2 regions of the Burkholderia latens genome follow, and region 2 is predicted to be linked to the other one. Evidence: predicted binding sites of a transcription regulator. Region 2 holds the regulator's gene; the other holds the start of a gene.
What was found. Region 2 encodes HrcA, which represses chaperone genes, less so after heat shock. Its sites were predicted from a motif close to TTAGCACTCNNNNNNNNNGAGTGCTAA; they were not measured.

Region 1: the regulator HrcA is predicted to act here: its motif matches at 10,524-10,550, upstream of WK25_RS20760 (co-chaperone GroES).

Annotation. Positions count from the first base shown of each region.
Region 1 is NZ_CP013438.1:288,701-303,479, forward strand. It holds gene WK25_RS20710 (pyridoxamine 5'-phosphate oxidase family protein) at 1-22, shown strand, start outside; gene WK25_RS20715 (epoxide hydrolase family protein) at 192-1,469, shown strand; gene WK25_RS20720 (alpha/beta fold hydrolase) at 1,736-2,779, shown strand; gene WK25_RS20725 (cytochrome P460 family protein) at 2,779-3,318, shown strand; gene WK25_RS20730 (DUF4148 domain-containing protein) at 3,589-3,951, shown strand; gene WK25_RS20735 (alpha/beta fold hydrolase) at 4,036-4,827, shown strand; gene WK25_RS20740 (amidase family protein) at 4,901-6,304, shown strand; gene WK25_RS20745 (LysE family translocator) at 6,451-7,065, opposite strand; gene WK25_RS20750 (porin) at 7,290-8,438, shown strand; gene groL (chaperonin GroEL) at 8,544-10,184, opposite strand; gene WK25_RS20760 (co-chaperone GroES) at 10,197-10,487, opposite strand; gene WK25_RS20765 (arylsulfatase) at 10,898-12,847, shown strand; gene WK25_RS20770 (formylglycine-generating enzyme family protein) at 12,857-13,906, shown strand; gene WK25_RS20775 (MetQ/NlpA family lipoprotein) at 13,903-14,715, shown strand; gene WK25_RS20780 (flagellin N-methylase) at 14,709-14,779, shown strand, end outside.
Region 2 is NZ_CP013435.1:770,619-785,397, forward strand. It holds gene recN (DNA repair protein RecN) at 1-544, opposite strand, end outside; gene WK25_RS03560 (NAD kinase) at 564-1,466, opposite strand; gene hrcA (heat-inducible transcriptional repressor HrcA) at 1,597-2,619, shown strand; gene hemH (ferrochelatase) at 2,768-3,832, shown strand; gene WK25_RS03575 (RNA-binding S4 domain-containing protein) at 3,838-4,242, shown strand; one part of gene WK25_RS03585 (IS3 family transposase) at 4,307-4,622, shown strand; one part of gene WK25_RS03585 (IS3 family transposase) at 4,622-5,517, shown strand; gene WK25_RS31605 (hypothetical protein) at 5,558-5,719, opposite strand; gene grpE (nucleotide exchange factor GrpE) at 6,071-6,616, shown strand; gene WK25_RS03595 (thioredoxin family protein) at 6,627-7,064, shown strand; gene dnaK (molecular chaperone DnaK) at 7,213-9,165, shown strand; gene dnaJ (molecular chaperone DnaJ) at 9,419-10,555, shown strand; gene WK25_RS03610 (chorismate-binding protein) at 10,563-12,521, shown strand; gene panB (3-methyl-2-oxobutanoate hydroxymethyltransferase) at 12,847-13,662, opposite strand; gene WK25_RS03620 (deoxynucleoside kinase) at 13,707-14,393, opposite strand; gene folK (2-amino-4-hydroxy-6-hydroxymethyldihydropteridine diphosphokinase) at 14,390-14,779, opposite strand, start outside.

The DNA of each region.
Region 1 (14,779 bases), on a different replicon from region 2:
AGGACGCTGGGTTGCACCCTGACCGCGGTTTCCGCATCGCTGCTACAAACGCGTACAAACCAGACACATCCGGGATACATCAGACCTTTCAAATGGGCGACGCCGCATGACCAGCGCGCGCCCGTTCGAAAGTCGGCGCGATAGGTGCGCGGCATGTTCACTTTCCACTTTACGAAAGGAGATGCCGAACGATGTCTTCCACACCGTTTTCCCCAATGCGTCGCCACCTGCTGGCCAGTTCCGTTGCCGCCGGCGTCACCGCGATGCTGCCCACCGCGCTGCATGCGGCGACCGGCGGCGACGGCATACGCCCGTTCACCGCCCATATTCCCGATGAAGCACTGGCCGACCTGCGCCGGCGCATTGCCGCGACGCGCTGGCCGGGCCGCGAGACCGTCGCCGACGAATCCCAGGGCGTACGGCTCGCGCGCATGCAGGCGCTGCTGCGCTACTGGGGCACCGACTACGACTGGCGCAAGGGCGAGGCGCGCCTGAACGGTTTCCCGATGTTCATCACCGAAATCGACGGGCTCGACATTCATTTCATCCACGTGCGCTCGCGGCACGCGAACGCGATGCCGATGATCATGACGCATGGCTGGCCCGGCTCGATCTTCGAGTTGCTGAAGGCGATCGGCCCGCTCACGGATCCGACCGCGCACGGTGCAAGCGCCTACGATGCGTTCCACGTCGTCGTGCCGTCGCTGCCCGGCTTCGGCTTCTCGGGCCGTCCGACGAAGACGGGCTGGGGCTCCGACCACATCGCACGCGCGTGGGGCGAGCTGATGGCTCGTCTCGGCTATACGCGCTTCGTGTCGCAGGGCGGCGACTGCGGCTCGGTGATCTCGCACCGGATGGCGATGCAGCGCGTACAGGGCCTGGCCGGCATTCACGTGAACATGCCGGCGACGGTGCCGCCGGACATCGCAACGCTGCTGCAGACGGACGCGCCTGCGCCGGCATCGCTGTCGCCGAAGGAGAAGGCCGCGTACGAGAAGCTCGCGACGTTCTATCGCGACAATTGCGGCTACTCGGCGATGATGGTCACGCGTCCGCAGACGGTCGGCTACGCGCTCGCCGATTCGCCGTCGGGTCAGGCCGCATGGATGTACGACAAGATCTCGCAGTGGACCTACAGCGGCGGCGTGCCCGAACGCTCGATTCCGCGCGACGAGATTCTCGACGACATTTCGCTGTACTGGCTGACCAACACGGCCACGTCGTCCGCGCAGATCTACTGGGAGGATCACTCGAACAACTTCAACGCGGTGGACATCTCGCTGCCGGCGGCGATCACGGTGTTCCCCGGCGAAATCTACCAGGCGCCGCGCAGCTGGGCCGAGCGCAGCTATCACAACCTGATCTATTTCAACGAAGTCGACAAGGGCGGGCATTTCGCGGCGTGGGAAGAGCCGGAACTGTTCGCGCGCGAAGTGCGTGCGGGGTTCCGGCCGCTGCGGCGCGCGTGAGCGTGGCCGGATCGGGCGACGCTCGACGAGCCGGCGCGGGCGACTGCCCCGCGCGCCTGCGCCGGCCGCGAACCGTCGGTTCGCACGCGATTTTGAATCGTTGTTTGTCGGACTCGAACACAGATACGTTGAGATACAAAGCGTCCGGGCGGTTCGGATATAAAACCGGTGACGCGTATCACACGGCGGCGCAATGCCAGGCGCCGCCGGCGTGAACGGCGATACCGGAATTCCTTTCTTTGCGCTTCGACAATGGAGAACGAGTCATGCCCGATACCGTGAACACCCGCCGCCGCCTGATCCTGGGCTCGACACTCGCGAGCCTGAGCCTGGCCGATCTAGGCTTCAGCGCGCTCGCGAATGCGCAGCCGGCGCCCGCCGCATCGACATCGAAGGGCGCGGCCGGCGCCGCGTCGCTCGGCAAGATCCACCAGATCGACGCGGGTGTGCTGAACGTCGGGTATGCGGATCTCGGCCCGAAGAACGGCCCGGTCGTGTTCCTGCTGCACGGCTGGCCGTACGACATCTACAGCTACGCCGACGTCGCGCCGCTGCTGACGGCGGCCGGCTATCGCGTGATCGTCCCGTACCTGCGCGGTTACGGTTCGACGACGTTCCGCTCCGCCGACACGGTGCGCAACGGCCAGCAGGCCGTGACGGCCGTCGACATCGTCGCGCTGATGGATGCGCTGAAGATCGACAGCGCGGTGTTCGGCGGCTACGACTGGGGCGCGCGCACGGCCGACGTCATCGCGGCGCTGTGGCCGCAGCGCGTCAAGGCGCTGGTGTCGGTGAGCGGCTACCTGATCGGCAGCCAGGCGGCGAACGCCAAGCCGTTGCCGCCGCAGGCCGAATTGCAGTGGTGGTATCAGTTCTACTTCGCGACGGAGCGCGGCGCAATCGGTTACGCGGAGAATCGCGATGCATTCAACAAGCTGATCTGGCAGCTCGCGTCGCCGAAGTGGCAGTTCTCCGACGAAACGTTCGCGCGCAGCGCCGCATCGTTCCAGAATCCCGATCACGTTGCGGTCGTGATTCACAACTACCGCTGGCGCCTCGGCCTCGCGAAGGGCGAAGCGCAATACGACGACATCGAGCGGCGTCTTGCGGCCGGTCCGGTAATCACCGTGCCGACGATCACGATGGAAGGCGACGCGAACGGCGCGCCGCACCCGCAACCAGCCGCGTATGCGAAGAAGTTCACGGGCAAGTACCAGCACCGGACGATCACCGGCGGCATCGGCCACAACCTGCCGCAGGAAGCGCCGCAGGCGTTCGCCGACGCGATCCTGCAAGTGGAGCATCTGTGATGCGCGCGGATACTCACGTTTTGCGCGCCGGCGGCGCGCGCCGTGTGCTGATCGCGGGCGTGCTGCTCGCCGGCGCGCTGGCGGCAAGCGGCCCGGCCGCGCTGGCCGAGCAGCCGAAGCCGGCCGCGTCGCCGATCTACGGCGTGACGATTCCGCCCGGTTACCGGAAGTGGGAAATGGTCGCGCCGGCCGAGGAGGCGGCGCCGCTCGACGAGTTGCGCGTGGTGCTCGGCAATCCCGTCGCGATTCGAGCGCTCGAACAGTCGACGCTGCCGTTTCCGGACGGCACGATCCTCGTGAAGCTCGCGTACAAGCGCAAGCAGTCGGACGAATTCCCGCCGGCGACGGTGCCGGGCCAGGCGACGACCGTGCAGGTGATGGTGAAGGATTCGCGGCGCTATGCGTCGACGGGCGGCTGGGGTTTCGGGCGCTTCATCAACGGCGTGCCGGCCGATATCGGCCAGCACCAGACGTGCTTCGCCTGTCATCAGGCGCGCGTGAAGAATCACGATTATGTGTTCACGCGGCTCGCGCCTTGACGTGACCTGACGAAGCGGTTCGACGGACAGGCGTGCCGACGGCGGCACGCCTTTTTTGCGTTGAGCGGCAGGTGCGGCGATCGGCGCGTGTGTATCGCACTGTATCGGGAGCCGTTGCGGAAACATCGGCTTGCACAGCACCCCGGTTCCGGAAACATGCCGGATACGTGAGCGGGTTCTACTGTCGACATGCAGCAAACGTTCGGTGCCATACGTTCGCACCGGACGCCGAATGATCGATATCCCCCACTTCCGCCAAGGAGAACTGTCATGAAAGCCGCTCGAATCCTCGCAGTTGCCGTACTCGCCGCGATCCCCGCTTTGTCGTTTGCCGATACCGGCCATGGTCTCACGCGTGCCGACGTGCGCGCCGATCTCGTCCGGCTCGAGAAGGCCGGCTACAGCCCGGCCGGCAGCGAAGCGCATTACCCGGACGACATCGCCGCTGCGGAGAGCGCTGTCGCGGCCGCCGAGCAGGTCGCCCGTTCCGACCAGAACGGCCCGTCGAAGTCGCAGGGCGACAACGTCGCCGCCGTCGCGCCGGCCGCCCGCTTCGCCGCGGCGGGACCGCGCGCCGCGCACAACGTACGCAGCACACGCACGGATGCCGACGATCTGTACGCGCATTCGTAATCCGCGGCCGCGCATGCGTTACGCAGCGCGGCGCGATCTGCAACATTCCAGATGATCAACAACACGACAGACAGGAGCATGACGATGGTCGGTTTGACGAAACGGGTTCTGGTGTCCGCGGCGGTGCTCGGCGGGCTGTTCGGTGCGATGACGGCGCAGGCGGCGCCGAAGGACGATCTGAAAGGCACGAACGTCGTACTCGTGCACGGCGCGTTCGCGGACGGGTCGAGCTGGAATCGCGTCATTCCGCTGCTCGAGGCGCGTGGGCTGCATGTGGTCGCGGTGCAGAATCCGCTGAGCTCGCTCGCCGACGATGCGGCCGCGACGAAACGTGCGATCGACGCGCAGACGGGCCCTGTCGTGCTGGTCGGCCACTCGTGGGCCGGCGTCGTGATCAGCGACGCGGGCAATGACGACAAGGTGAAGTCGCTCGTCTACGTCGCCGCGTTCGCGCCGGACAACGGCCAGTCGATTGCCGACGTGACGCAGGGGTTGCCGGCGCCTGCATGGGCCGGCGAGCTGCGCAAGGACGCCGGCGGCTTCACGACGCTGTCGGACAACGCGATCGCGCACGATTTCGCACCTGACTTGCCGCCCGCGCAGCAGCGCGTCGTCGCGGCGACGCAAGGACCGTGGTACGGCGGCTGCATTTCGGAGAAGGTGACGCAGGCCGCATGGCACGTGAAGCCGTCGTCGTTCGTCGTCGCGACGCAGGATCGGATGATCGATCCTAAACTGCAGGATGCGATGGCGAAGCGGATCGGTGCGACGGTCACGCGCGTGAACGGCAGCCACGTCGCGATGCTGAGCCAGCCGAAGGCCGTGGCCGACGCGATCATCGCGGCAGCGGAACGTGCGAAGCACGATGCGCAGTGAGTGAAGGCGGCGCCACGCCGCGACGAAGCGTGGCGCCGCGAGTGATGGTGATGTCCTTGCACGAGGAGAAGTCATGACGCAGCAGCTGTGGAAATTGTCGGCGACCGAGATCGCGAAGCGGGTGCGGCAACGTGAAGTGTCGGCGCGGGAAGTGGCGGATGCGGCGCTGGCCCGTCTCGACGCGGTGAATCCGGCGATCAACGCGGTGGTCGAGCATCGCCCCGACGACGTGCGCCGGCAGGCCGATGAAGTCGATCGCGCGATCGCGCGCGGCGACGATCCAGGCCCCCTGGCCGGTGTGCCGGTGACCGTGAAGATCAACGTCGACGTCGCGGCATTCGCGACGACCAACGGCACGCGGTTGCAGGAACACCTGATCGCGAACGCCGACAGCCCGTCCGTCTCGAACCTCAGAAAAGCCGGTGCGGTGCTGCTCGGCCGCAGCAATTCGCCGACGTTCGCGCTGCGCTGGTTCACGTCGAATCTCGTGCACGGTCATACGTACAATCCGCGCAACCGCTCGCTGACGCCGGGCGGGTCGAGCGGCGGCGCGGCGGCCGCGGTGGCGGCCGGGATCGGTGCGCTCGCGCTCGGCACGGACATCGGCGGCTCGGTGCGCTACCCGGCCTATGCGTGCGGCGTGCACGGCATCCGCCCGTCGCTCGGGCGTGTGCCGGCGTTCAATGCATCGTCGCCGGAGCGCGCGATCGGCGCGCAACTGATGTCGACGACGGGGCCGATCGCGCGCACGATCGACGATCTCGCGCTCGCGCTGCGCGCGCTCGCCGCGCCGGACCTGCGCGATCCGTGGTACGTGCCGGTGCCGATCGACGGACGCGACGTGGCGAGGCGTGCGGCGCTGTGCGTGCGGCCGGGCGGCCTGCAGGTCGCGCCCGAAGTCGAGGCTGCGTTGCGCGATGCCGCACGCCGGCTCGTCGATGCCGGGTGGACCGTCGATGAAATCGACGACACGCCGCCGATGCGCGAGGCCGCGCTGTTGCAGGAGCAACTCTGGCTCGGCGACGGATTCGACGCGCTGGCGAACGCGGTCGCGAGCGACGGCGATCCAGGCGCGGCCGCGGTGATCGCCGGTGTGCGCGGCAAGGTGCGCGATCTGCCGGCCGACGTGATCAGCCGCGCGCTCGTGCAGCGCACGACGCTGACGCGGCAGTGGCGGCTATTCCTCGACGAATACGCGGTGTTGCTGTTGCCCGTGTCGTCGGAACTGCCATTCGCCGACGATCTCGATCGGCAAGGGCCGGAAGGTTTCGCGCGGGTATGGGAAGCACAATTGACGCTGCGTGCTCTGCCGGCGATGGGACTGCCGGGGCTGGCGGTGACGACGGGAAGCGTCGGCGACGTGCCGGTCGGCGTGCAGGTGGTCGCCGCGCATCATCGCGAGGATCTGTGTCTGCTCGCCGGGCGCGATATCGAGGCGCGCGGCGCGTCGATCGATGTGGTCGATCCGGCTGCGTGACTCGATGACAGGCGTGCCGCATCGATGAGCAGGCTCGCGACGCGACGATCGTCGATGTTGCGAGCGACAAGGCCGCTTGCGTGTCCCGATGACGGGATGCCGCAAGCGGCTTTTTTTCGTCGACGCAGCAACGCGTTCCAGGACGCTCAACGCCCCGCCAGCATCCGTCCGCCAAGCCCCATCAGCAGCACCCCGGCCGTCGTATCGATCGCGGCCTTGCGTCGGACCAGCAGCCCGCGCACCGACGGGTGCGACGCGAGCAGCGCCATCGTGCAGTACCACGCGCCCGAAATCGCGATCGACAATGCGACGACTGTGACATTGAACCACGCCGGCGCATGGGCGGGGACCATCAACGCGAAGATGCTGCCGTAGAACGCGACGGCCTTCGGGTTCGTCATGCTGGCGACAAAGCCTTTCTTCGCCGCGTGCCAGCCCGCGGACACCGTGCGCGCCGACACGGCCAACGGCTTGCGCGCGTTCAGCACCATCTTCAGGCCGAGCCAGATCAGATAGGCGGCGCCTGCCAGCCGCAGCGCGGTGTGCACCCAGCCGACGTGCGTTACCAGCACGCTCAGGCCGGCAATCGCAATCGCGGCCCAGGTGCCCGATGCGGCGGCGAGCCCCAGAGCGGTGATCACGCCGGCACGGCGCTGCGCGACCGCGGTCGATGTCACGATCACGAAGTTCGGGCCCGGGCTGGCAACGCTGAGCAGCAGGACGCCGGCGAGCGGCAGCAGGGAGTGGACGGGAGTCGACATGGCCGTGGGCAGCGAAGCGGAATGGGCTTTCATGTTACCCGAGCGCGACGCCCCGGCGTCTTCCCGGCTGCGGCCGCAATTGTTGACGGTATTGGAAAGGTCCGCTCCAGAAGCAGCAATAGGTGCGGCGAATATGACCGATTATTCTCCCGATCGCGGTACCGGGCGGCGAGCGCAATTGCTGTCGGACTGCTTACAAAATCAATTGCTCAGGGAGGCCTTCCATGACCCGCATCGTCGTTGCCGGTGGTATCGGCGCGGTTTTCGTCGCCGCAGCATCGTCTGCGTTCGCGCAGAGTTCCGTCACGTTGTATGGCCTCGTCGATACGGCGATTCGTTATCAGACCAACGCCGGCCCTGACGGCAAGGATCTGGTCGGCATGACCGTCGGTCCGGAAACGCACAGCCGCTGGGGCTTGCGCGGCAGCGAGGATCTCGGCGGCGGGCTGTCGGCGATCTTCCGTCTCGAGAACGGCTTCGAGCTCGGCGACGGCAAGCTCCACGTCGCGAACACGTTGTTCAGCCGACAAGCGTACGTCGGCCTGTCGAGCAACCGGTACGGGGCGCTGACCTTCGGTAACCAGTACGCGCCGCTGTACGACACGATGGGCGACGTATTCGATCCGATGACCGTCGGCGACTACTGGCAGGACAGCTGGGCGTACAACGGCATCGGCAACTACCTGACGGTGCCGAATTCGGTGAAGTACAAGTTCTCGTACAACGGCTTCGACGTCGATGCGATCTACGGTTTCGGCAATCATGCCGGTGCAATGGGCCTGGACAGCACGTACGGTGTCGAACTCACCTACGCGCGAGGTCCCGCATCGATCAACGCCGGCTTTCAGCAAACGTCGGTGTCGTCGGTGAACGGCAGCGCGGTCAACGGTGCGAAGGTGAATTTCGTGCACGTGAGCGGCGCGTACCAGGTTACGCAGACGGTGCGCGTGCTGGCCGGCTGGCTGCATGGGCAGGACAAGACGGGGACGACCGACTTCAACATGCAGCAAGGCGGCGCACCCGCGTTGCGCGGCGGCAGCCCCAACCGGATCGACGATACGTTCTATGTGGGCGCGAACTGGCAGGCCACCGCGCCGTTGCTGATCACGGTCGCCGGCTACTACGGCCACGCGCGCAACGCGGAGCGGCTCGACGGCACGCTCGGTTCCGGGATCAATTATTCGGCGACCGTGCTCGCCGAGTATGCATTGTCGAAGCACACGGAGATATACGGGACGGCCGACTTCGCACGCGGCAACGGCGCGTTCGCCGCCGATTATCCCGGCGTCACCAACCGGCAGACGGGGAGGGTCGACCAGATCGGCCGGACCAACAACGTCGGCGTCGCGATCGGCCTGCGCCAGATGTTCTGACCGCGGCTCGCGGGGCGTGAAAAAAAACGCGCGGCGAAAGGTGTCGCCGCGCGCCGCCGGGAGATAACGCGTGCGGGGCCGGTTCGGAGCCCGCACGCACCGTCGTCAGAAATCGAACCCGGGCCCGCCCGCACCGGGCCCGCCCGGCGCAGCGGCCGGCGCCGCATCCTTCGGCGCTTCGAATACGGTCGCATCGGTCGTCAGCAGCAGGCCCGCGACCGACGCCGCGTTCTGCAGCGCGGTGCGCGTGACCTTGGTCGGATCGAGCACGCCCGATTCGACGAGGTCGCCGTATTCGCCGGTCTGCGCGTTGTAGCCGAAATTGCCCGTGCCCTCCGCGACTTTCGCGACGACCACGCTCGCTTCCTCGCCCGCATTCGTGACGATCTGGCGCAGCGGTTCCTCGAGTGCGCGCAGCACGATCTTGATGCCTGCGTTCTGGTCGGCGTTGGCGCCGTGGAGCTCGCGGATCGCCTGACGCACGCGAATCAGCGCGACGCCGCCGCCCGGTACGATGCCTTCTTCGACCGCCGCGCGCGTCGCGTGCAGCGCATCGTCGACGCGGTCCTTCTTCTCCTTCACTTCGATCTCGGTCGCGCCGCCGACCTTGATCACCGCGACGCCGCCCGCGAGCTTCGCCACGCGTTCCTGCAGCTTCTCGCGATCGTAGTCGGACGTCGCCTCGTCGATCTGCACGCGAATCTGCTTCACGCGCGCTTCGATGTTCTTCGCGTCGCCGGCGCCGTCGATCACCGTCGTGTTTTCCTTGCCGACTTCGATGCGCTTCGCCTGGCCAAGCTCGGCAAGCGTCGCCTTGTCGAGCGTCAGCCCGGTTTCTTCCGCGATGACCTGGCCGCCGGTCAGGATCGCGATGTCTTCCAGCAGCGCCTTGCGGCGATCGCCGAAGCCTGGCGCCTTCACCGCGACCGTCTTCAGGATCCCGCGGATGTTGTTCACGACCAGCGTCGCGAGCGCTTCGCCTTCGACGTCCTCCGCGATGATCAGCAGCGGGCGGCCCGACTTCGCAACCTGTTCGAGCACCGGCAGCAGATCGCGAATGTTCGAGATCTTCTTGTCGTGCAGCAGGATGTACGGGTTTTCGATCTCGGCGATCTGCTTGTCGGGGTTGTTGATGAAGTACGGCGACAGGTAGCCGCGATCGAATTGCAGCCCTTCGACGACGTCGAGCTCGTCGGCGAGCGACTTGCCGTCCTCGACGGTGATCACGCCTTCCTTGCCGACACGGTCGATCGCTTCCGCGATGCGCTGGCCGATCGACTCCTCGCCGTTCGCGGAGATCGTCGCGACCTGCGCAATCTCCTTGCTGGTGGTGGTCGGCTTGCTGATCTTCTTCAGCTCGTCGACAGCGGCTGCGACGGCCTTGTCGATCCCGCGCTTCAGGTCGAGCGGATTGAGCCCGGCCGCGACATATTTCTGGCCTTCACGCACGATCGCCTGCGCGAGCACGGTCGCGGTTGTCGTGCCGTCGCCGGCTGCATCGCTGGTGCGCGACGCCACTTCCTTCACGAGCTGCGCGCCGATGTTCTGCAGCTTGTCCGCGAGCTCGATTTCCTTCGCGACCGACACGCCGTCCTTCGTGACGACGGGCGCGCCGAAGCTGCGTTCGAGCACGACGTTGCGGCCCTTGGGCCCGAGCGTGACCTTCACCGCGTTCGCGAGAATGTTGACGCCTTCGGTCAGCTTCGCACGCGCGACGTCGCTGAAAATGATTTCCTTCGCTGCCATGATTGCGCTCCGTTATTGATTGACGACCGCGACGATATCTTCCTCGCGCAGCACGAGAAACTCGGTGCCGTCCACCTTGACGGCCTGGCCTGCGTACTTGCCGAACAGCACGCGTTCGCCGATCTGCAGGTCGGGCACGACGCGCTGGCCGTCCGCGTCCTTGCGGCCGGGGCCGACGGCGATCACTTCGCCCTGGTCGGGTTTTTCTGCGGCGCTGTCGGGGATCACGATGCCCGACGCGGTGGTGGTTTCCTGGTCGAGTCGCTTCACGATGACGCGGTCGTGCAACGGGCGTAGGCTCATTTTTTCGTCCTGTGCTGTTCTGTCCGGAAGGATGGGTTGGCACTCTTCAACAGAGAGTGCTGACGAGTATAAAAATGCGCGGCGGCGCGATCCAATAACGGATTCGGAAAAGCATTTGCGCGGATGCGCTATGGGCCGGCGGCGTGCACGGCTGCTGCGACGACGCGTCGCGAATGGTCGATGCGGCGGTTCATGTCCTGAATGCCGGTTGACAAGCAATCCTGATTTGGCGTTGCGTACGCAGGTTGTCGAAAACGTCGGACCGTAATCGATTTCGACGAGTGGCCGCCTGGCCGCGTCGTCGCGAATCGCATATTCCCCCGTCCCGTTAGCATGTGACGAATCCGACTTTGGGCGCCGCGCGCGCGACGCTAAGATCGCCGATCCCGTAGATCGTGTGCGCCACAACAATGAAAAAATCCGCTTCGCCGTTGTTTGCCTTTCGTTTCCGTGTGGTCTGCGCCGCGATCGCCGGCGCGCTGTCGCTCGCGTCGTGCGGCGGCGTCGACAGCAATCCGCCTCCGCAAGCCAGCGCGGCGCCGGCGCCCAAACGCCCGAACATCCTGTACATCATGGCCGACGATCTCGGCTATTCCGACATCCATGCATTCGGCGGCGAGATCAACACGCCGAACCTCGACGCGCTCGTCGCGTCGGGCCGCATCCTGTCGAATCATCACACCGGCACCGTGTGCGCGATCACGCGCGCGATGCTGATTTCCGGAACCGACCACCATCTCGTCGGCGAAGGCACGATGGGCGTCCCGACCGACGAACGTCGCGGCCTGCCCGGCTACGAAGGCTATCTGAACGATCGCGCGCTGTCGTTCGCACAACTGCTGAAGGATGCGGGCTATCACACGTACATCGCGGGCAAGTGGCACATCGGCTCGGGGATCGTCGGCAGTGCGACGGGCAGCGGGCAGACGCCGGACCAGTGGGGTTTCGAGCGCAGCTACGTGCTGCTCGGCGGCGCGGCGACGAACCACTTCGCGCACGAGCCGGCCGGCTCGACGAACTACACGGAAGACGGTCGCTACGTGCAGCCGGGTCAGCCCGGGCAGCCGGGCGGAACGGGTGGCAGCCCGGCCGTGTTCTATTCGACGGACTTCTATACGCAGAAGCTGATTTCGTACATCGATGCGAACAGGCAGGATGGCAAACCGTTCTTCGCGTACGCGGCGTACACGTCGCCGCACTGGCCGCTGCAGGTGCCGGACCCATGGCTGCACAAATACGCGGGCGTGTATGACGCCGGCTATGACGCGATCCGCAATGCGCGCATCGCGCGGCAGAAGGCGCTCGGCCTGATTCCCGCCGACTTCAAGCCGTTCGACGGTTTGCCGGAAACGACATCGGCGTCGCCCGCGACGGCGAACAACGGCGCCGCGAACGCGAAGTACATCAGCGCCGTGCATTCGGCTGCCGATGGCTACAGCGACTACGGCGCCGGCAAGGTCGACAAGCTGTGGGCCAGCCTGAGCCCCGCCGAGCGCAAGGCGCAAGCGCGCTACATGGAGATTTACGCCGGGATGGTCGAGAACCTCGACTACAACATCGGCCTGCTGATCCAGCACCTGAAGGACATCGGCGAATACGACAACACGTTCATCATGTTCCAGTCGGACAACGGCGCGGAAGGCTGGCCGATCGATTCCGGCGCGGACCCGACGGCGACCGACACCGCGAACGCGCAGGAGCCGACTTATTCGGCGCTCGGCACCGACAACGGCAAACAGAACGCGCAGCGGTTGCAGTACGGGCTGCGCTGGGCCGAAGTGAGCGCGACGCCGTTCCGGCTCACGAAGGGCTATTCGGCGGAGGGCGGCGTGTCGACGCCGACGATCGTGCGCCTGCCGGGCCAGACGCGGCAGTTGCCGACGCTGCGCGCGTTCACGCACGTGACCGACAACACGGCGACGTTCCTCGCGGTCGCAGGCGTCACGCCGCCGTCGCAGCCGGCGCCGCCGCTCGTGAACACGCTGACGGGCGTCGATCGGAACAAGGGCAAGGTCGTCTACAACAACCGCTACGTGTATCCGGTCACCGGCCAGTCGCTGCTGCCGGTGCTGACCGGTTCCGCGTCGGGAGAAGTGCATACGACGCCGTTCGGCGACGAAGCGTATGGCCGCGCCTACCTGCGCAGCGCCGACGGTCGCTGGAAGGCGTTGTGGACGGAGCCGCCGCTCGGGCCGCTCGACGGCCACTGGCAACTGTACGACCTGACGGCAGACCGCGGCGAGACGACGGACGTGTCAGCGCAGAACCCGTCGGTAATCGGCACGCTGGTCGACCAGTGGAAGACCTACATGAGCAACGTCGGCGGTGTGGAGCCGCTGCGTCCTCGCGGCTATTACTGAGGTAGCGCGATGCGGTTTCGCTTCCTGACGCTCGGCGCGGCGCTCGCGGCCACGCTGTTCGCGGCCGCGTTCGCGGCCGGATATGCGAGCCCGCCGGCGTCGGCCGGTGGCGCGTTCGACGATGCGAATCGCGGGCGTCCGCTCGCGCCGCTCGGCTCCGAGCAGCAGTGCGAGCGCTATTCGGGCCTGCCTGCCAAATGGGGCGACGATCCGAAGGCGGGGATGGTGCACCTGCGCGGCGGCGCATTCGTGTTCGGCAGCGCGCGCGGCTATGCGGACGAGCGTCCGGCCGGCGACGGCAGCGCGCGCGTCGGTGGCTTCTGGATCGATCAGACCGACGTGACGATCGCGCAGTTCGCCGCGTTCGTGAACGCGACCGGCTACGTGACGGAGGCCGAACAGCAGGGCGGCGCGGCGGTGTTTCATGTGCCGACGCGCGACGAGCTGAATGCGCGCGATCTCGCGTGGTGGACGTGGGTGAAGGGCGCGTCGTGGCGCCAGCCGCACGGCCCCGGCAGCAACGTTCACGGGCTCGGCAACCTGCCCGTTACGCTCGTCACGCAGCGCGACGCACTCGCATATGCGAAGTGGCTCGGCCGCGATCTGCCGACCGAAGCCGAATGGGAATACGCGGGCAAGGCCGGCCGCGACGACGCATCGCTCGATGCGGCGCCGCGCGACGCGAACGGCAAGCCGGCCGCGAACTACTGGCAGGGAGCGTTCCCCGTGCTCGATACGGCCGAGGACGGTCATGCGGGCCTCGCGCCGGTCGGCTGCTATGCGGCAAACGGCTTCCATCTGTACGACATGATCGGCAATGCGTGGGAGTGGACGAAAGACGCGTACACCGGCCCGCATCAATCGCACACGAACGGCGACACGGCGGCCGTCGCACCGCCGACGCGCCGGCACGATACGCCGATGGTGATCAAGGGCGGCTCGTTCCTGTGCTCGCGCGATTACTGCGTGCGTTACCGCGCGTCGTCGCGCGAGCAGCAGGAAGCCGATCTCGGCGCGTCGCACATCGGGTTTCGCACGATTCTGAGGGATCCATCATGACGCGGGCGATGAGGCGTTGCATCGCCGCGTTGGTGGCCGTCGCGTGCGGCTTCGGCGGTCCCGGCCGAGCCTGCGCCGCGGACGCGGCGACGCCGGCGATACGCGTCGGCGTCACACGCGGCGTGCATGCCGAGATCATGGACCAGGTTAAGCGCGTCGCCGCCGCGCGCGGCGTCGGCATCGACGTGGTGCAGTTTGACGACGCGTCGCGCATCGATACTGCGCTCGCCGACGGCCGGATCGATGCGGCGAGCTTCGAGGACGCGCAGCGCCTCGCTGCGGCGCGCGCGGCAAAGGGCTATGCATTGACCGCCGTCGCACCGACCGTCACGCTGCCGATGGCGCTGTATTCGCGCAAGCTGAAGAGTCTGAACGAACTGCAGCCCGGCGCGACGGTCGGCCTTCCCGCCGACCCGCGCGGGATGGCGCGGGCGCTTGTGCTGCTGCAGAACGATACGCTGGTCACGCTGCGCGAAAACGCGGGCCTGCATGCGACACTGCGCGACGTAACCGGCAACCGGCTCGCGCTGAAATTCGTCGCGCTGCGCCGAGATCGCGTTAATGCGGCGCTGGATTCGGCTGCGTTCGTCGCGATCGACAGCGACGATGCCGCGCGCCTGGGCCTGCAACCGGCCCGGGACAGCATCAATCTCGAAGACGCGCGCTCGCCGTACGCGAACGTGTTGACCGTGCGCGACGCGGATCGTGCGAAACCCTGGGTCGCGCAGTTGGTGGCCGCGTATCACTCGGACGACGTCGCGCATTTCATCCTCGCGCGCTATCAGGATTCGGTGCGGCGGCCGTGGTAAGCGATTACCGTCTCGCGTGCCATGCGTGCGGGCGCTGCTGCAACAGCGCGCCGACGTTGTCGTT
Region 2 (14,779 bases):
GCAGCTCGCGCTCGTGCGCCTTTGCGGCGTCGATCGCCTGCGTCGCGTCGCGCCACACGCGCCACGCGCGCGCGACGTTCGCGGCATCGGCGACGAGCCCCGCGTGCGTGTCGAACAGCTCGCGCTGCGCATCGGGCCGCATCAGCAGCTGGTGCGCGTGCTGGCCGTGGATGTCGACGAGCATCTCGCCGAGTTCGCGCAGCTGCGCGAGCGTTGCGCTGGTGCCGTTGATGAACGCGCGCGAGCGGCCGTTCGCGTCGATCACGCGGCGCAGCATCACGGTGTCCTCGGCGTCGAATGCATGGTCGTCGAGCCAGCGTGCGACGCGGTCGTGCGGCGTGAATTCGGCGGCGATGTCGGCGCGACCGCAGCCGGCGCGCACGACGCTCGCGTCGGCGCGTTCGCCGAGCGCGAGCGCCAGCGCGTCGATCAGGATCGATTTGCCGGCGCCGGTTTCGCCGGAAAAGACGGTGAAGCCGCTGTCGAATTCGAGATCGAGCGCGGCGACGATGACGAAGTCGCGAATCGAGAGGTGGCGGAGCATGGTGTCGGGCGGTAGTGCGTCAGGACGCCTTGTCGTCTTCGTTCGATGCGTGCTCGTTCCAGTGCAGCTTGTTGCGCAACGTCGCGTAGTAGCTGTAGCCGACCGGGTGCAGGAAGGGCACCGTGTGCTTCGAGCGGCGCACCTCGATCGTGTCGTTCAGCTCGAGCGCGGTGAACGACTGCATGTCGAAATTCACGTTGACGTCGCGGCCGCCGACGATCTGGATCGCGATCTTCGAATCGTCGGGCAGCACGATCGGCCGGTTCGACAGTGCGTGCGGCGCGATCGGCACCAGTACGATGCCCTGGAGCTGCGGATGCAGGATCGGGCCGGCCGACGACAGCGCGTACGCGGTCGAGCCCGTCGGCGTCGCGACGATCAGGCCGTCCGAACGCTGGTTGTACATGTAGCGGCCGTCGACCGACGCGCGCAGCTCGACCATCCCGGAAAAGCCGCTGCGGTTCACGACGACGTCGTTGAACGCGAGCGCGTGGTAGATCGGTTCGCCGTCGCGCACGATCCGGGCCTCCAGCAGCGAGCGCTCCTCGCGCTCGAACTTGCCGGACAGGATCACCGGCACCAGTGCCTGCATGTCGGCCGCCGCGATGTCGGTGATGAAACCGAGCCGCCCGTGGTTGATCCCGATCAGCGGGGTCTTGTACGGCGCGAGCTGGCGGCCGATGCCGAGCATTGTGCCGTCGCCCCCGAGCACGACCGCCACGTCCGCGCGCGCGCCGATTTCCGCCGGCGTCAGTGCCGGATAGCCGGAGATGCCGATTTCGCGCGCGGTGTCGGCTTCGAATACGACCTCGAAGCCCAGCTTCGCGATGCAGCCAGCCAGCGTGGCGAGCGGCTCGGCGATGCCAGGCGTGTTGCTCCGGCCGACGAGCGCGACAGTATTGAACTGATTACCGGTTTTCATGCCGGCATTACACCATAGCTCGTGGACGAAAAGAACCGGCTGTGCGCGCACGGGGCCGGATCGGCCGGCCCGCCCGACTGTGGCCGCAGCCACTCGCCGTGCTCGCGCGGTTGCGCTAAAATTTTCCACCATGCTAGATCCTCGCGCACGAACCCTCCTGAAAACCCTGATCGAGCGGTATATCGCCGACGGTCAGCCGGTCGGCTCGCGCACGTTGTCCCGTTACTCCGGGCTGGAACTGAGCCCGGCGACGATCCGCAACGTGATGTCCGACCTGGAGGAGCTCGGCCTCGTGTCGAGTCCGCACACTTCGGCGGGCCGCGTGCCGACGCCGCGCGGGTATCGGCTGTTCGTCGACACGATGCTGACGGTCGAGGCGCCGATCGACGCCGAGGCCGTCGCACGGCAGGTGCAGAGCACGCTGCAGACGGGCGAGCCGCAGCAGCGGGTGGTGGCGGCCGCCGCGAGCGTGCTGTCGAACCTGTCGCAGTTCGCGGGCGTCGTGCTGACGCCGCGCCGCAGTCACGTGTTCAAGCAGATCGAGTTCATGCGCTTGTCGGACAAGCGCATCCTGTTGATCATCGTCACGCCCGAGGGCGACGTGCAGAACCGGATGCTCGCGACGCCGCGCGACTATTCGCCGTCGCAGCTGACCGAGGCGTCGAACTACATCAATGCGCACTTCGCCGGGCTGTCGTTCGACGAGGTGCGCCGCCGCCTGCGCGACGAGATCGACCAGCTGCGCGGCGACATGACCACGCTGATGCATGCGGCCGTGACGGCCAGCACCGAGGTGCCCGACACCGAAGATACGGTGCTCATTTCCGGCGAGCGCAACCTCCTCGAGGTGGCGGACCTCTCGTCCGACATGGCGCGGCTGCGCAAGCTGTTCGACGTGTTCGACCAAAAGACGGGCCTCCTGCAATTGCTCGACGTGTCGAGCCACGCCCAGGGCGTGCAGATCTTCATCGGCGGCGAATCGACGCTCGTGCCGATCGAGGAGATGAGCGTCGTGACCGCGCCGTACGAGGTGAACGGCAAGATCGTCGGCACGCTCGGCGTGATCGGCCCGACCCGGATGGCTTACAACCGCGTGATTCCGATCGTCGACATCACCGCCCGGCTGCTGTCGCTCACGCTGAGCCAGCAGTAACGCGCCGCACCGGGCGCCGACACCGTGCCGCCATCGTGCCGCGGCGCCGGGTGCGCCGCCAGCCGGCCGAACGGCCAGCCGCCCCCATCGACACGGCCCGCTATAATTGAGGGCCGTCCGACTGCGTGCTCCGAGCACGTTCCTGCCCATGCGTTTCGATCTTGAGCCGCCTTCGAGCGTCGCTGCTGCCCACCGTATCGGCGTGCTGCTGATCAACCTCGGCACGCCCGACGCCCCGACACCGCGCGCGGTGCGGCGCTATCTGGCCGAATTTCTGTCGGACCCGCGCGTCGTCGAGATTCCGCAGGTCGTCTGGCAGGTGCTGTTGCGCACACTCATCCTGCCGCTGCGCGGCCGCGCGTCCGCGAAGAAATACGCGGCCGTCTGGATGCAGGAGGGCTCGCCGCTGCGCGTGTACACCGAGCGCCAGACCGAAGGCGTGCGCCATCTGCTTGCATCGAACGATTACCACGTTCAGGTCGATTACGCGATGCGCTACGGCAGCCCGAACATCCCGCACGCGCTCGCGCAGTTCAAGCGCGCGGGCGTCGAGCGCGTGCTGTTGATGCCGATGTATCCGCAATACTCGGCGTCGACCACCGCGACCGCGTTCGATGCCGCGTTCGCCGCGCTCGCGCGGATGCGCAACCAGCCGGAAGTGCGCACGGTGCGGCACTACGCCGATCACCCGGCCTACATCCACGCGCTCGCCGAACAGGTGCGCCAGTACTGGGCGCAGCATGGCCGGCCCGATTTCGCAGCCGGCGACAAGCTCGTGCTGAGCTTTCACGGCGTGCCGAAACGCACCCTCGACCTCGGCGACCCATATCACGACCAGTGCCAGCAGACGGGCTCGCTGCTGATGGCCGCGCTCGGGCTGTCGTCGCTCGAATGCCGCGTGACGTTCCAGTCGCGTTTCGGCAAGGCCGAGTGGCTGCAGCCGTACACGGCGCCGACGCTGCGCGAACTCGGCGAGGCGGGCGTGCGGCGAGCGGATGTGTTCTGTCCCGGTTTTACGGCCGATTGTCTGGAGACGATCGAGGAGATCGGGATGGAGGTGCGCGACGAATTCATCGCCGGCGGCGGCCAGTCGTTCCACCGGATTCCGTGCCTGAATGGCGCGCCGGCGTGGATCGCGGCGCTCGGCGAGATCGTCGCGGAGAATCTCCAGGGCTGGCCGGTGAAAGCCGCACAGCCTGAAACGGTGGGTTGAACGCGATGAACTACAGGATTTCGACCGAGCCCGGCGCGAAGCTGCGCATCGACAAATGGTTGTGGGCGGCGCGCTTCTTCAAGACGCGTTCGCTCGCGTCCGACGCGGTCGACAAGGGCCACGTGAAGATCGGCGGCGCGGCGGTCAAGCCGGCAAAGGACGTGCGCGTGGGCGACGAGGTCGAGATTGCGATCGACGGTATCGTCTGGCACATTGCCGTGCTGGGCATCTGCGACGTGCGCGGGCCCGCGAGCGTCGCGCAGACGCTTTACGAGGAAACGGAAGCGGGACGCGCCGCGCGGCTCGCCGAACTGGAGCGGCGCCGTACCTATCGGGAACCGGCGGCCGGGCTGCACGGCCGGCCGACCAAGCGCGACAGGTGGAGCAGCCCCCTGAAACACCGGACATAGCCTCTCACTTAAACTAGCGGGTAGGCATAAGACTGTGTTTTTGACTAACACCAGGCAGGAAGTGATGGAAGTGTTGACGGGCCCGGAGCGTCGGCGGCGCTGGACGGCGGAGCAGAAGCTGGCGATGGTTCGCGAGAGTTTCGAACCGGGGAAGTCGGTTTCGATGGTTGCGCGCCAGCACGGCGTGAACCCGAACCAGCTGTTCCACTGGCGCAAGCTGTACCAGGACGGGAGTCTGTCGGCGGTCAAGGCTGGAGAGGAAGTGGTCCCTGCATCAGAGCTGGCCGATGCCCTCAAGCAGATTCGTGAGCTGCAGCGGATGCTCGGCAAGAAGACCATGGAGAACGAGATTCTCCGCGAAGCAGTCGAGTATGGCCGAGCAAAAAAATGGATAGCGCACTCGCCCTCGCTGCCGGAGGACGACCAGTGAAACTGGTTTGTGAAGTTCTCGGCGTGTCGCGCTCGAACGTATCGGCACGACTGTCGCGTCCGGTGACGTGGCGCGATGGCCGTCAATCGCGGCAGACGGACGATGCGAGCGTGGTCGAGGAAATCCGCCGAGTCGTCGGCGATTTGCCCAGCTATGGCTATCGCCGGGTGTGGGGCTCGCTGCGCAATGAACGCATTGCTGCCGGACAGGTGCCGTTCAATGCGAAGCGCATCTATCGCATCATGCGCACTCACGGTCTGCTGATGCAACGGCGTCCAGCCCCGCCTCGGCCGCAACGTCGGCACGATGGCAAGGTGGCCGTCGCGCGCAGCAATCAGCGATGGTGCTCGGACGGCTTCGAGTTCCGCTGCGACAACGGCGAGCCGCTTCGAGTGACATTCGCGCTTGACTGCTGCGACCGCGAAGCGATGAGCTGGGCGGCTACGACGGCAGGTCACAGCGGCGACATCGTGCGCGACGTCATGCTGGCAGCAGTGGAAAATCGGTTTGGCAACGAGCTGCATACACCGTCCGAAATCGAGTGGCTGAGTGACAACGGTTCGGGCTATACGGCCGACGATACACGCCGGTTTGCAGCGGCCATCGGCCTGAAGCCATTGACCACGCCGGTGTGCAGCCCGCAAAGTAACGGGATGGCCGAGAGCTTCGTGAAGACAATGAAGCGCGACTACGTTGCCTTCATGCCAAAGCCGGACGCAGCGACTGCTGCACGCAACTTGGCCATCGCGTTCGAGCATTACAACGAGAAGCATCCCCATAGCGCGCTGAAGTACCGCTCGCCTCGCGAGTTCCGGCGCTCAATGGATTCAGCAACCTTAGTGTGACGCTGTGTCCGGGATTACAGGGTCAACTCCAACAGGCGCATCATCGACAGATTTTCTGGTGGGAACTGAACATCTGGTCGAACGTCGCCCGCGCGCTTCCGTATTCGGTCGTGCGGTCGGTGACGGCTCCCGACAGGCAGATGGTGGTGGTGCCGGCAATCAGTACCAGCGCGACCACCGATATGGCAAAGGTCAATTTCACGGTACTCGCCTCGAAGACGGTGAATGCGGCGCCAGGTGGATGTCGGGCGGCGGAAAGCTACGGGTAAACACGCTTTTCCGACGCTTGAGTGGAGTGTAGTGCAGCCCCCTGTGCGGAGCTAGTACTTGCCAGGTAAGCGTTGTTACCGGGCGTTTCGTCCCGATCGGCGGCAAATGCGCGCAATCGGGCCGCGGGCAGTGCGGTTGTTTCGCGGCATTGCGGAATGCCGGCGAATAACCCTCTTGAAATCGCAGTTTTCGCCCTTATTTGCACTAACAATGTGCGGTGCCGCCGGTCATATGGCCGGGCGGTTGCCGATTTGGCTTCAACCTCTAATCGACTTTCAGCGACATGGAAAACACGCAAGAGAACCCGGCTACCCAATCGGCCGAAGACATCGGCAGCGAGCAACAGGCGGCGCAGGGCGCCGCTCCCGCCGCCGAAGCCGCCGACGCGGCGCTCGCGGAGGCTCAAGCCAAGGTCGCCGAGCTGCAGGAGAGCTACCTGCGGGCGAAGGCCGAGACCGAGAACGTCCGCCGCCGCGCGCAGGAAGACGTGTCGAAAGCGCACAAGTTCGCCATCGAGAGCTTCGCAGAGCACCTGCTGCCCGTGCTGGATAGCCTCGAGGCGGCGGTAAGCGATACGTCCGGCGACATCGCGAAGGTGCGCGAAGGCGTCGAGCTGACGCTGCGCCAGCTGACGAGCGCGCTCGAGAAGGGCCGCGTCGTCGCGATCAACCCGGTGGGCGAGAAGTTCGATCCGCACCAGCACCAGGCGATTTCGATGGTGCCGGCCGAGCAGGAGCCGAATACCGTCGTGACCGTGCTGCAAAAGGGCTACATGATCGCCGACCGCGTGCTGCGCCCGGCGCTCGTCACGGTCGCGCAGCCGAAGTAAGGTCGCCGCGATGCTTCCCGCCGGCGTCGATCCGGCCGCGTTCGATGCGTTCGACATGCAGGCGCTCGCGACCGACACGTTCGACGCCGGCATCGCCAGCGCCGGCGATGCGCTCGCCGTGGTGTTTTTCTGGGGCGTGGACTGCTTCAATTGCGAGATCGCGAAGAAAGCGATGCTCGCGCGGCCCGACGCAATCCGCGCGCTGGGCCTGAAGTGGTTCCACTGCAACGTATACGAACACCACACGCTGGGGCGCCGCTTCGGGCTGCACGGCGTGCCGACGTGGTTTTTCTTCCACCGCGGCAAGCGGCTGGGCCGCGCGACCGGCTGGCATGGCCTCGAACAGTTCCAGGCGGCAGCGGCGGCGGCGCGCGCGAAGATCGCGGCGGCTGGCCCAGGCGCGTCCGCGGATAGCGGTCCGTACGATCCGGCTACCGGCGGCGATTGAAAAAATTTAATATCCGCATCGCCTGGCGGGTCTTGAAAACGCTTCGGCCGGACGCATTTCGGGAACAGAGTTGAATTCTGGCGCGCGAAACTGCCCAAAAACACGGGGTTTCGCGCAGCAAACAGGCATTTCTGGAGATTAGGAAAAAATGGGAAAGATCATCGGTATTGACCTCGGCACCACGAACTCGTGCGTCGCCATCATGGAAGGCAACCAGGTCAAGGTCATCGAGAACTCGGAAGGTGCGCGTACGACGCCGTCGATCATCGCGTACATGGACGATAACGAAGTGCTCGTCGGCGCGCCGGCCAAGCGTCAGTCCGTGACCAACCCGAAGAACACGCTGTTCGCGGTGAAGCGCCTGATCGGCCGCCGCTTCGAAGAGAAGGAAGTCCAGAAGGACATCGGCCTGATGCCGTACGCGATCATCAAGGCCGACAACGGCGACGCATGGGTCGAAGCGCACGGCGAGAAGCTCGCGCCGCCGCAGGTTTCGGCTGAAGTGCTGCGCAAGATGAAGAAGACGGCCGAAGACTACCTCGGCGAGCCGGTCACGGAAGCCGTGATCACGGTGCCGGCGTACTTCAACGACAGCCAGCGCCAGGCGACCAAGGACGCCGGCCGCATCGCGGGCCTCGAAGTCAAGCGGATCATCAACGAACCGACCGCGGCCGCGCTCGCATTCGGCCTCGACAAGGCCGAGAAGGGCGACCGCAAGATCGCCGTGTACGACCTCGGCGGCGGCACGTTCGACGTGTCGATCATCGAGATCGCGGACGTCGACGGCGAAATGCAGTTCGAAGTGCTGTCGACCAACGGCGACACGTTCCTCGGCGGCGAGGACTTCGACCAGCGCATCATCGATTACATCATCGGCGAATTCAAGAAGGAGCAGGGCGTCGACCTGTCGAAGGACGTGCTCGCGCTGCAACGCCTGAAGGAAGCCGCTGAAAAGGCGAAGATCGAGCTGTCGTCGAGCCAGCAGACCGAAATCAACCTGCCTTACATCACGGCCGACGCATCGGGTCCGAAGCACTTGAACCTGAAGATCACCCGCGCGAAGCTGGAAGCGCTGGTCGAAGACCTCGTCGAGCGCACGATCGAACCGTGCCGCATCGCGATCAAGGATGCCGGCGTCAAGGTGTCGGACATCGACGACGTGATCCTGGTCGGCGGTCAGACCCGCATGCCGAAGGTGCAGGAGAAGGTGAAGGAGTTCTTCGGCAAGGATCCGCGCCGTGACGTGAACCCGGACGAAGCCGTCGCAGTCGGCGCGGCGATCCAGGGCCAGGTGTTGTCGGGCGACCGCAAGGACGTGCTGCTGCTTGACGTGACCCCGCTGTCGCTGGGCATCGAGACGCTCGGCGGCGTGATGACGAAGATGATCAGCAAGAACACGACGATCCCGACGAAGCACGCGCAGGTGTACTCGACGGCGGACGACAACCAGTCGGCCGTGACGATCAAGGTGTTCCAGGGCGAACGCGAAATGGCGGCAGGCAACAAGCTGCTCGGCGAGTTCAACCTCGAAGGCATTCCGCCCGCACCGCGCGGCGTGCCGCAGATCGAAGTGACCTTCGACATCGACGCGAACGGCATCCTGCACGTCGGCGCGAAGGACAAGGCGACCGGCAAGGAAAACAAGATCACGATCAAGGCGAACTCGGGCCTGTCCGATGCCGAAATCGACAAGATGATCAAGGACGCGGAAGCGAACGCAGCGGAAGACCACAAGCTGCGCGAGCTGGCCGATTCGCGCAACCAGGGCGACGCGCTGGTCCACAGCACGAAGAAGGCGCTCACCGAGTACGGCGACAAGCTGGACGCGGGCGAGAAGGAGAAGATCGAAGCGGCGCTGAAGTCGCTCGAGGACGTCCTGAAGGATACGTCGGCCGACAAGGCGGCGATCGACGCGAAGGTCGAGGAGCTCGGCAAGGCTTCGCAGAAGCTCGGCGAAAAGATGTACGCCGACATGCAGGCGCAGCAGGCCGGTGCGGCCGGCGCGGCGGGTGCAGCTGAAGGCGCCGCGCACGCGGGCGGCGCTCAGCAGGCAGCCGACGACGTCGTCGACGCCGAGTTCAAGGAAGTGAAGAAGGACTAAGCCGCGTTGCCATGGCACCGCACGCCGCGCGCGAATCGCGCGCGGCGCGGCTGAACAGCGGTCTGTCTTTCCTTCCGGATGGCCGGATCGACTCCACGCCTGGCGGGCTTCGCGGCCCTCCGGGCACATTTGTTTTTTGGCGGGTGCTGCGCGAGCCGTCCGCGGACGGCGCAGCGCCACACGAGTCGAGAGACTTTACTGCGGGCGAAAGGAGCCGCCGCGTGCTCGACGCGCGACGGCACAGTGAATCGATATGGCGAAACGGGATTACTACGAGGTTCTGGGCGTCGCGAAGAATGCGAGCGACGACGAAATCAAGAAGGCATATCGCAAGCTTGCGATGAAGTATCACCCTGACCGCAATCCGGACAACAAGGATGCGGAAGAGCATTTCAAGGAGGCGAAGGAAGCCTATGAAATGCTGTCGGACAGCCAGAAGCGGGCAGCGTACGACCAGTACGGCCACGCGGGCGTCGATCCGAACATGGGTGGTGCGGGCGCACAAGGTTTCGGCGGCTTCGCGGACGCGTTCGGCGACATTTTCGGCGACATCTTCGGCCAGGCGGCGGGTGGTGCCGCTCGCGGCGGCCGCGGCGGCCCGCAGGTGTATCGCGGCGCCGACTTGCGCTACAGCATGGAAATCACGCTGGAGCAGGCCGCGCACGGCTACGACACGCAGATCCGCGTGCCGAGCTGGGTGTCGTGCGAAGTCTGTCACGGATCCGGCGCGAAGCCGGGCACGAAGCCCGAAACCTGCCCCACCTGTCATGGCCAGGGCACGGTGCGCATGTCGCAGGGCTTCTTCAGCATCCAGCAGACCTGCCCGAAGTGTCACGGCACCGGCACCTACATCCCGGAACCGTGCGCGCACTGCCACGGCTCTGGCAAGGTGAAGGAAACCAAGACGCTCGAAGTGAAGATCCCGGCCGGCATCGACGACGGGATGCGGATCCGCTCTGCCGGCAACGGCGAGCCGGGTATCAACGGCGGGCCGCCCGGCGACCTGTACGTCGAGATCCACATCAAGCCGCACTCGGTGTTCGAGCGCGACGGCGACGATCTTCACTGCCAGATGCCGATCCCGTTCACGACCGCCGCACTCGGCGGCGAGATCGAGGTGCCGACGCTGGCCGGCCGTGCATCGTTCCCGGTTCCGGAAGGCACGCAGTCGGGCAAGACGTTCCGGCTGCGCGGCAAGGGCATCAAGGGGCTGCGTTCGAGCATCGCGGGCGATCTGTACGTCCACGTGCAGGTCGAGACGCCCGTGAAGCTGACCGACCAGCAGCGCGACCTGCTCAAGCAGTTCGAGAAGTCGCTGGCCGAAGGCGGCGCGCGTCACAGCCCGCAGAGCAAGAGCTGGTTCGACCGGGTGAAGAGCTTCTTCGAGTAACAACGGCATGACTGACGGTAACGAGAGCGCGTCCTTCGCGCTCTTGGACGATTGCGACTCGACCGCGTCCGCGCGGTCGAGTCGTTTGTATTCCGGTTTCGTGCGCGAACGCGTGTGCACGGATCCGGCACGGCTCGACGCAATCGATGCCGCGGTGGCGCAGGATCTGCGCGACGGGTTGCACGCGGTCGTCGTCGGCGATTACGAATTCGGACGCAATCTCGACAGAGCGCAGCCGGGCCATGCCCCGCTGCGCTTTTTGCTGTATGCGCGTTGCGAGCGCCTGTCGCGCGACGACGTCGACGCGTGGCTCGCAACGCAGGACGGCGGCGGCCCGCCGTCGATCGCGGGCGTCGCGCACGTCGCGAAGAGCGTGTCGCGCGATGCGTTCGACGCGGCGATCGCCGCGGTGCAGGACGCGCTGCGGGCCGGCGATTCGTATCAGATCAATTACACGTACCGGCTCAACTTCGACATGTTCGGCACGCCGCTCGCGCTGTACCGGCGGTTGCGCGCGCGTCAGCCCGTGCGTTATGGCGCGCTGATCGCGCTGCCCGGGGGCGCATGGGTCGTGTCCTGCTCGCCGGAACTGTTCGTAGAGAAGCACGGCGACGTACTGCGCGCGCGGCCGATGAAAGGGACCGCGCCGCGGTCGGCCGAGCCGGGTGAAGACGCGGCGGCCGCCGCGTTCCTCGCGAACGATCCGAAGAACCGCGCGGAAAACGTGATGATCGTCGACCTGTTGCGCAACGACGTGTCGCGGATCGCGCGGACCGGCACGGTGAGGGTGCCGGCGTTGTTCTCTGTCGAGCCGTATGCGTCGGTGTGGCAGATGACGTCGACGGTCGAGGCCGGCTGGCGCGACGGGACGACGTTCGCGCAGATGCTGCGCGCGCTGTTTCCGTGCGGATCGATTACCGGCGCGCCGAAGCACAAGACGATGGAGCTGATCGACGCGATCGAGTCGACGCCGCGCGGGCTCTATACGGGCGCGATCGGCTGGCTCGATGCGCCGCCGGACGTTTCGTCCCCTTCACCGACGGATGCGGTGAGGACGGCGGCCGGCACGTCGGCCGGATGCGGCGATTTCTGCCTGTCGGTCGCGATCCGGACGCTGACGCTCGATGCGGCGGGCGTCGATGCGGGCGCAACGACCTGCGCGCGCGACGCGGCACCGGCTGTTGCGGTCCAATGGCGCGGCACGATGGGCGTCGGTGCGGGCATCGTGCTCGACAGCGTCGCCGCTGACGAATACGCGGAGTGCGAATTGAAGGCGCGATTCCTGACCGATGCCGACCCCGGCTTCCAGCTGTTCGAGACCACGTACGCGACGTGCGCCGAACGCATCCGCCATCTCGACCGCCATCTCGCGCGGCTACAGCGCAGCGCGGACGCGTTCGGTTTCCGCTTCGACGCCGACGCGTTGCGCAGCACGATCGACGCGCATTGCGCGGCGCTGGACGGCGACGGTGCTTACCGGATGAAGCTGTCGCTCGCGAAGGACGGCACGATGGACGTCGTTGCGGCGCCGCTGAAGCCGCTGCCCGCGGGGCCGGTTGGCGTGCTGCTCGCGCTGGAGCACGGCTTCGCGCCGATGCGTTCGGACGACGCGCTGCTGCTTCACAAGACCACGCGCCGCGCGGAATACGACCGTGCATGGCAGGCGGCCGAAGCGCTCGGCGGCTTCGACATGCTGTTCGTGAACGAGCGCGGCGAGGTAACCGAAGGCGGACGCTCGAACGTGTTCGTGAAAGTGGATGGTGTATGGGCGACGCCGCCGCTGTCGTGCGGCGTGCTGCCCGGGGTGATGCGCGCCGTGCTGCTCGACGATCCGGCACTGGGCGCGGTAGAGCGCGTGCTGACGCTCGATGAAGTGCTGAACGCGCAGGAACTGATGATCTGCAACGCGTTGCGCGGGCCGATGGCGGCGCAGCTGATTCGCGGATCCGGCAGAGCGGGATCGTAGTTGCCGCTACGCCGCGCTTGCGGCCTGCGTTTGACCAGCGTCTTCGGCGTTTGACGATCGGGCACGCATCGGCGTTATGGCGCCGACCGACGCGTCGCTTCCACGTGCGCGGAGCCAGCGCGCCGGCGGTTTGCATTTCCGGTCGATCGTCTTCGGCGGCGTCCGCTTCGCGTCGTAACGGACCGTGCCGTTTCGCGCGGCAGTGCCGAGCGGGCGGGCAACGATAGCGATCGTGTCGCAATACGCGCGACTTGACCGGTAATCGGGAGTTGCCGAACAGGCGGCGACTCATGCCCTCGCATCGAGCCGCGCCGTCGTCCGACAATCAGAACGAGTGTTCCGGTCCCGGGAACGAGCCGTCTTTCACTGCGCTCACGTATGCCTCGACGGCGGCCTGGATGTTCGGCTGGCCCTGCATGAAATCCTTCACGAAACGCGGACGCTTGCCGGGGAAGATGCCCAGCATGTCGTGCAGCACCAGCACCTGGCCCGAGCATTCGAGACCCGCGCCGATGCCGATCGTCGGGATCTTCAGCATGTGCGTGACTTCCGACGCGACGAGTGTGGGCACCGCTTCGAGCACCACGAGCTGCGCGCCCGCGTCCTCGATCGCTCGCGCATCGCGCAGCAATTGCGCGGCGCCGGCCTCCGTGCGGCCCTGCACCTTGAAACCGCCGAACGCATGCACCGACTGCGGCGTGAGGCCGAGGTGCGCGCATACCGGCACCGAGCGTTCGACGAGGAAGCGGATCGTGTCGGCGAGCCATTCGCCGCCTTCGAGCTTGACCATCTGCGCGCCTGCGCGCATCAACTTCACCGCGTTCGCGAATGCGTCGGCCGGCGTACCGTACGTGCCGAACGGCAGGTCGGCGACGACGAGCGCGCGCGGCTGCACTCGCGCGACGCATGCGGTGTGGTACGCGATGTCGTCGAGCGACACCGGCAGCGTGGTCGTGTGGCCCTGCAGCACGTTGCCGAGCGAATCGCCGATCAGCAGCACGTCGGTGCCGGCGCGATCGAGCAGCGCGGAAAAGCTCGCGTCGTAGCAGGTGAGCATCGCGATCTTCTCGCCGGCCTCGCGCATTGCCTGCAGCTTCGGCACCGTGACGGCAGGCCGGCTCGATTCCTGGAGATAGGTCATGGGGGAAATCCGGTTCGAGGGTGAAAACGACGGGCGAGGACGCGTCAGCGCGTCGTCTCGCCCTTGACGAAGAATTCCTTGCGGCCGCGCATCGTGTCGATGCGCTCGATCAGCAGCGCAAGATCTTCGGGGGAATCCAGCGGGTTCAGGTGTTCCGCTGCGACCGTCAGCACCGGCGTGCGGTCGTAGTGATAGAAGAATTCGTTGTACGCGTCGACGAGCGAGCGCAGATACGTGTCGCTGATCTGCAGCTCCATCGGCAGCCCGCGTTTCTGGATGCGCGAGAACAGCACCTCGGGGCTCGCCTGCAGATAGACGACGAGGTCGGGCGCGGGCGCCTGCGGCACGTCGACGTGCGCCGCGATCGACCGGTACAGCTGCCATTCGTCTTCCGGCAGGTTCAGCCGCGCGAAGATGTCGTTCTTCTGCGGCATGAAGTCCGCAACGACGGGCCGCCCGGTGTCGAGCGCGCCGATCAGTTCGCGCGCCTGCTGGGCGCGCTGCAGCGCGAACGACAGCTGCGCGGGCAGCGCATAGCGTGCAGTGTCGCGGTAGAAGCGTTCGAGGAACGGATTGTCCTGCGGGCGTTCGAGCAATGTCTGCATCGACCAGCGTTCGGCGAGCAGGCGCGCGAGCGTCGTCTTGCCGACGCCGATCGGTCCTTCGATCACCAGGTAGCGATGCGGGGCGCGCGGGTCGGGCGCGGTAACGGTCAGCGGGGTGGCGTTCATCGGCAGCGGTTTTTGTCGGCGTCGGCGCCGGCGGCAAGTGCCTTCTGCATCGGGCATTGGCAGGTCTGCACCTTCTCGACGCGCTGATCGGCGACGGCCGCGAGGAATGCGTCGGCGCGGCCGCGAGCGGGGATGTCGAGCGCCGGCTCGATTTCGACGAGCGGCACGAGCGCGAACGCGCGATCGGTGAGGCGTGGATGCGGGACGATCAGGTCGGGTTCGTCGATCGAATCCGTGCCGAACAGCAGGATGTCGAGGTCGAGCGTGCGCGGTGCATTGCGATACGGGCGCTCGCGCCCGAAGTGATGTTCGATCTTCTGGCAGAGCGCGAGCAGCTCGCGGGCCGACAGCGTCGTGTCGAGCTTGACGACGCAGTTGTAGTAATC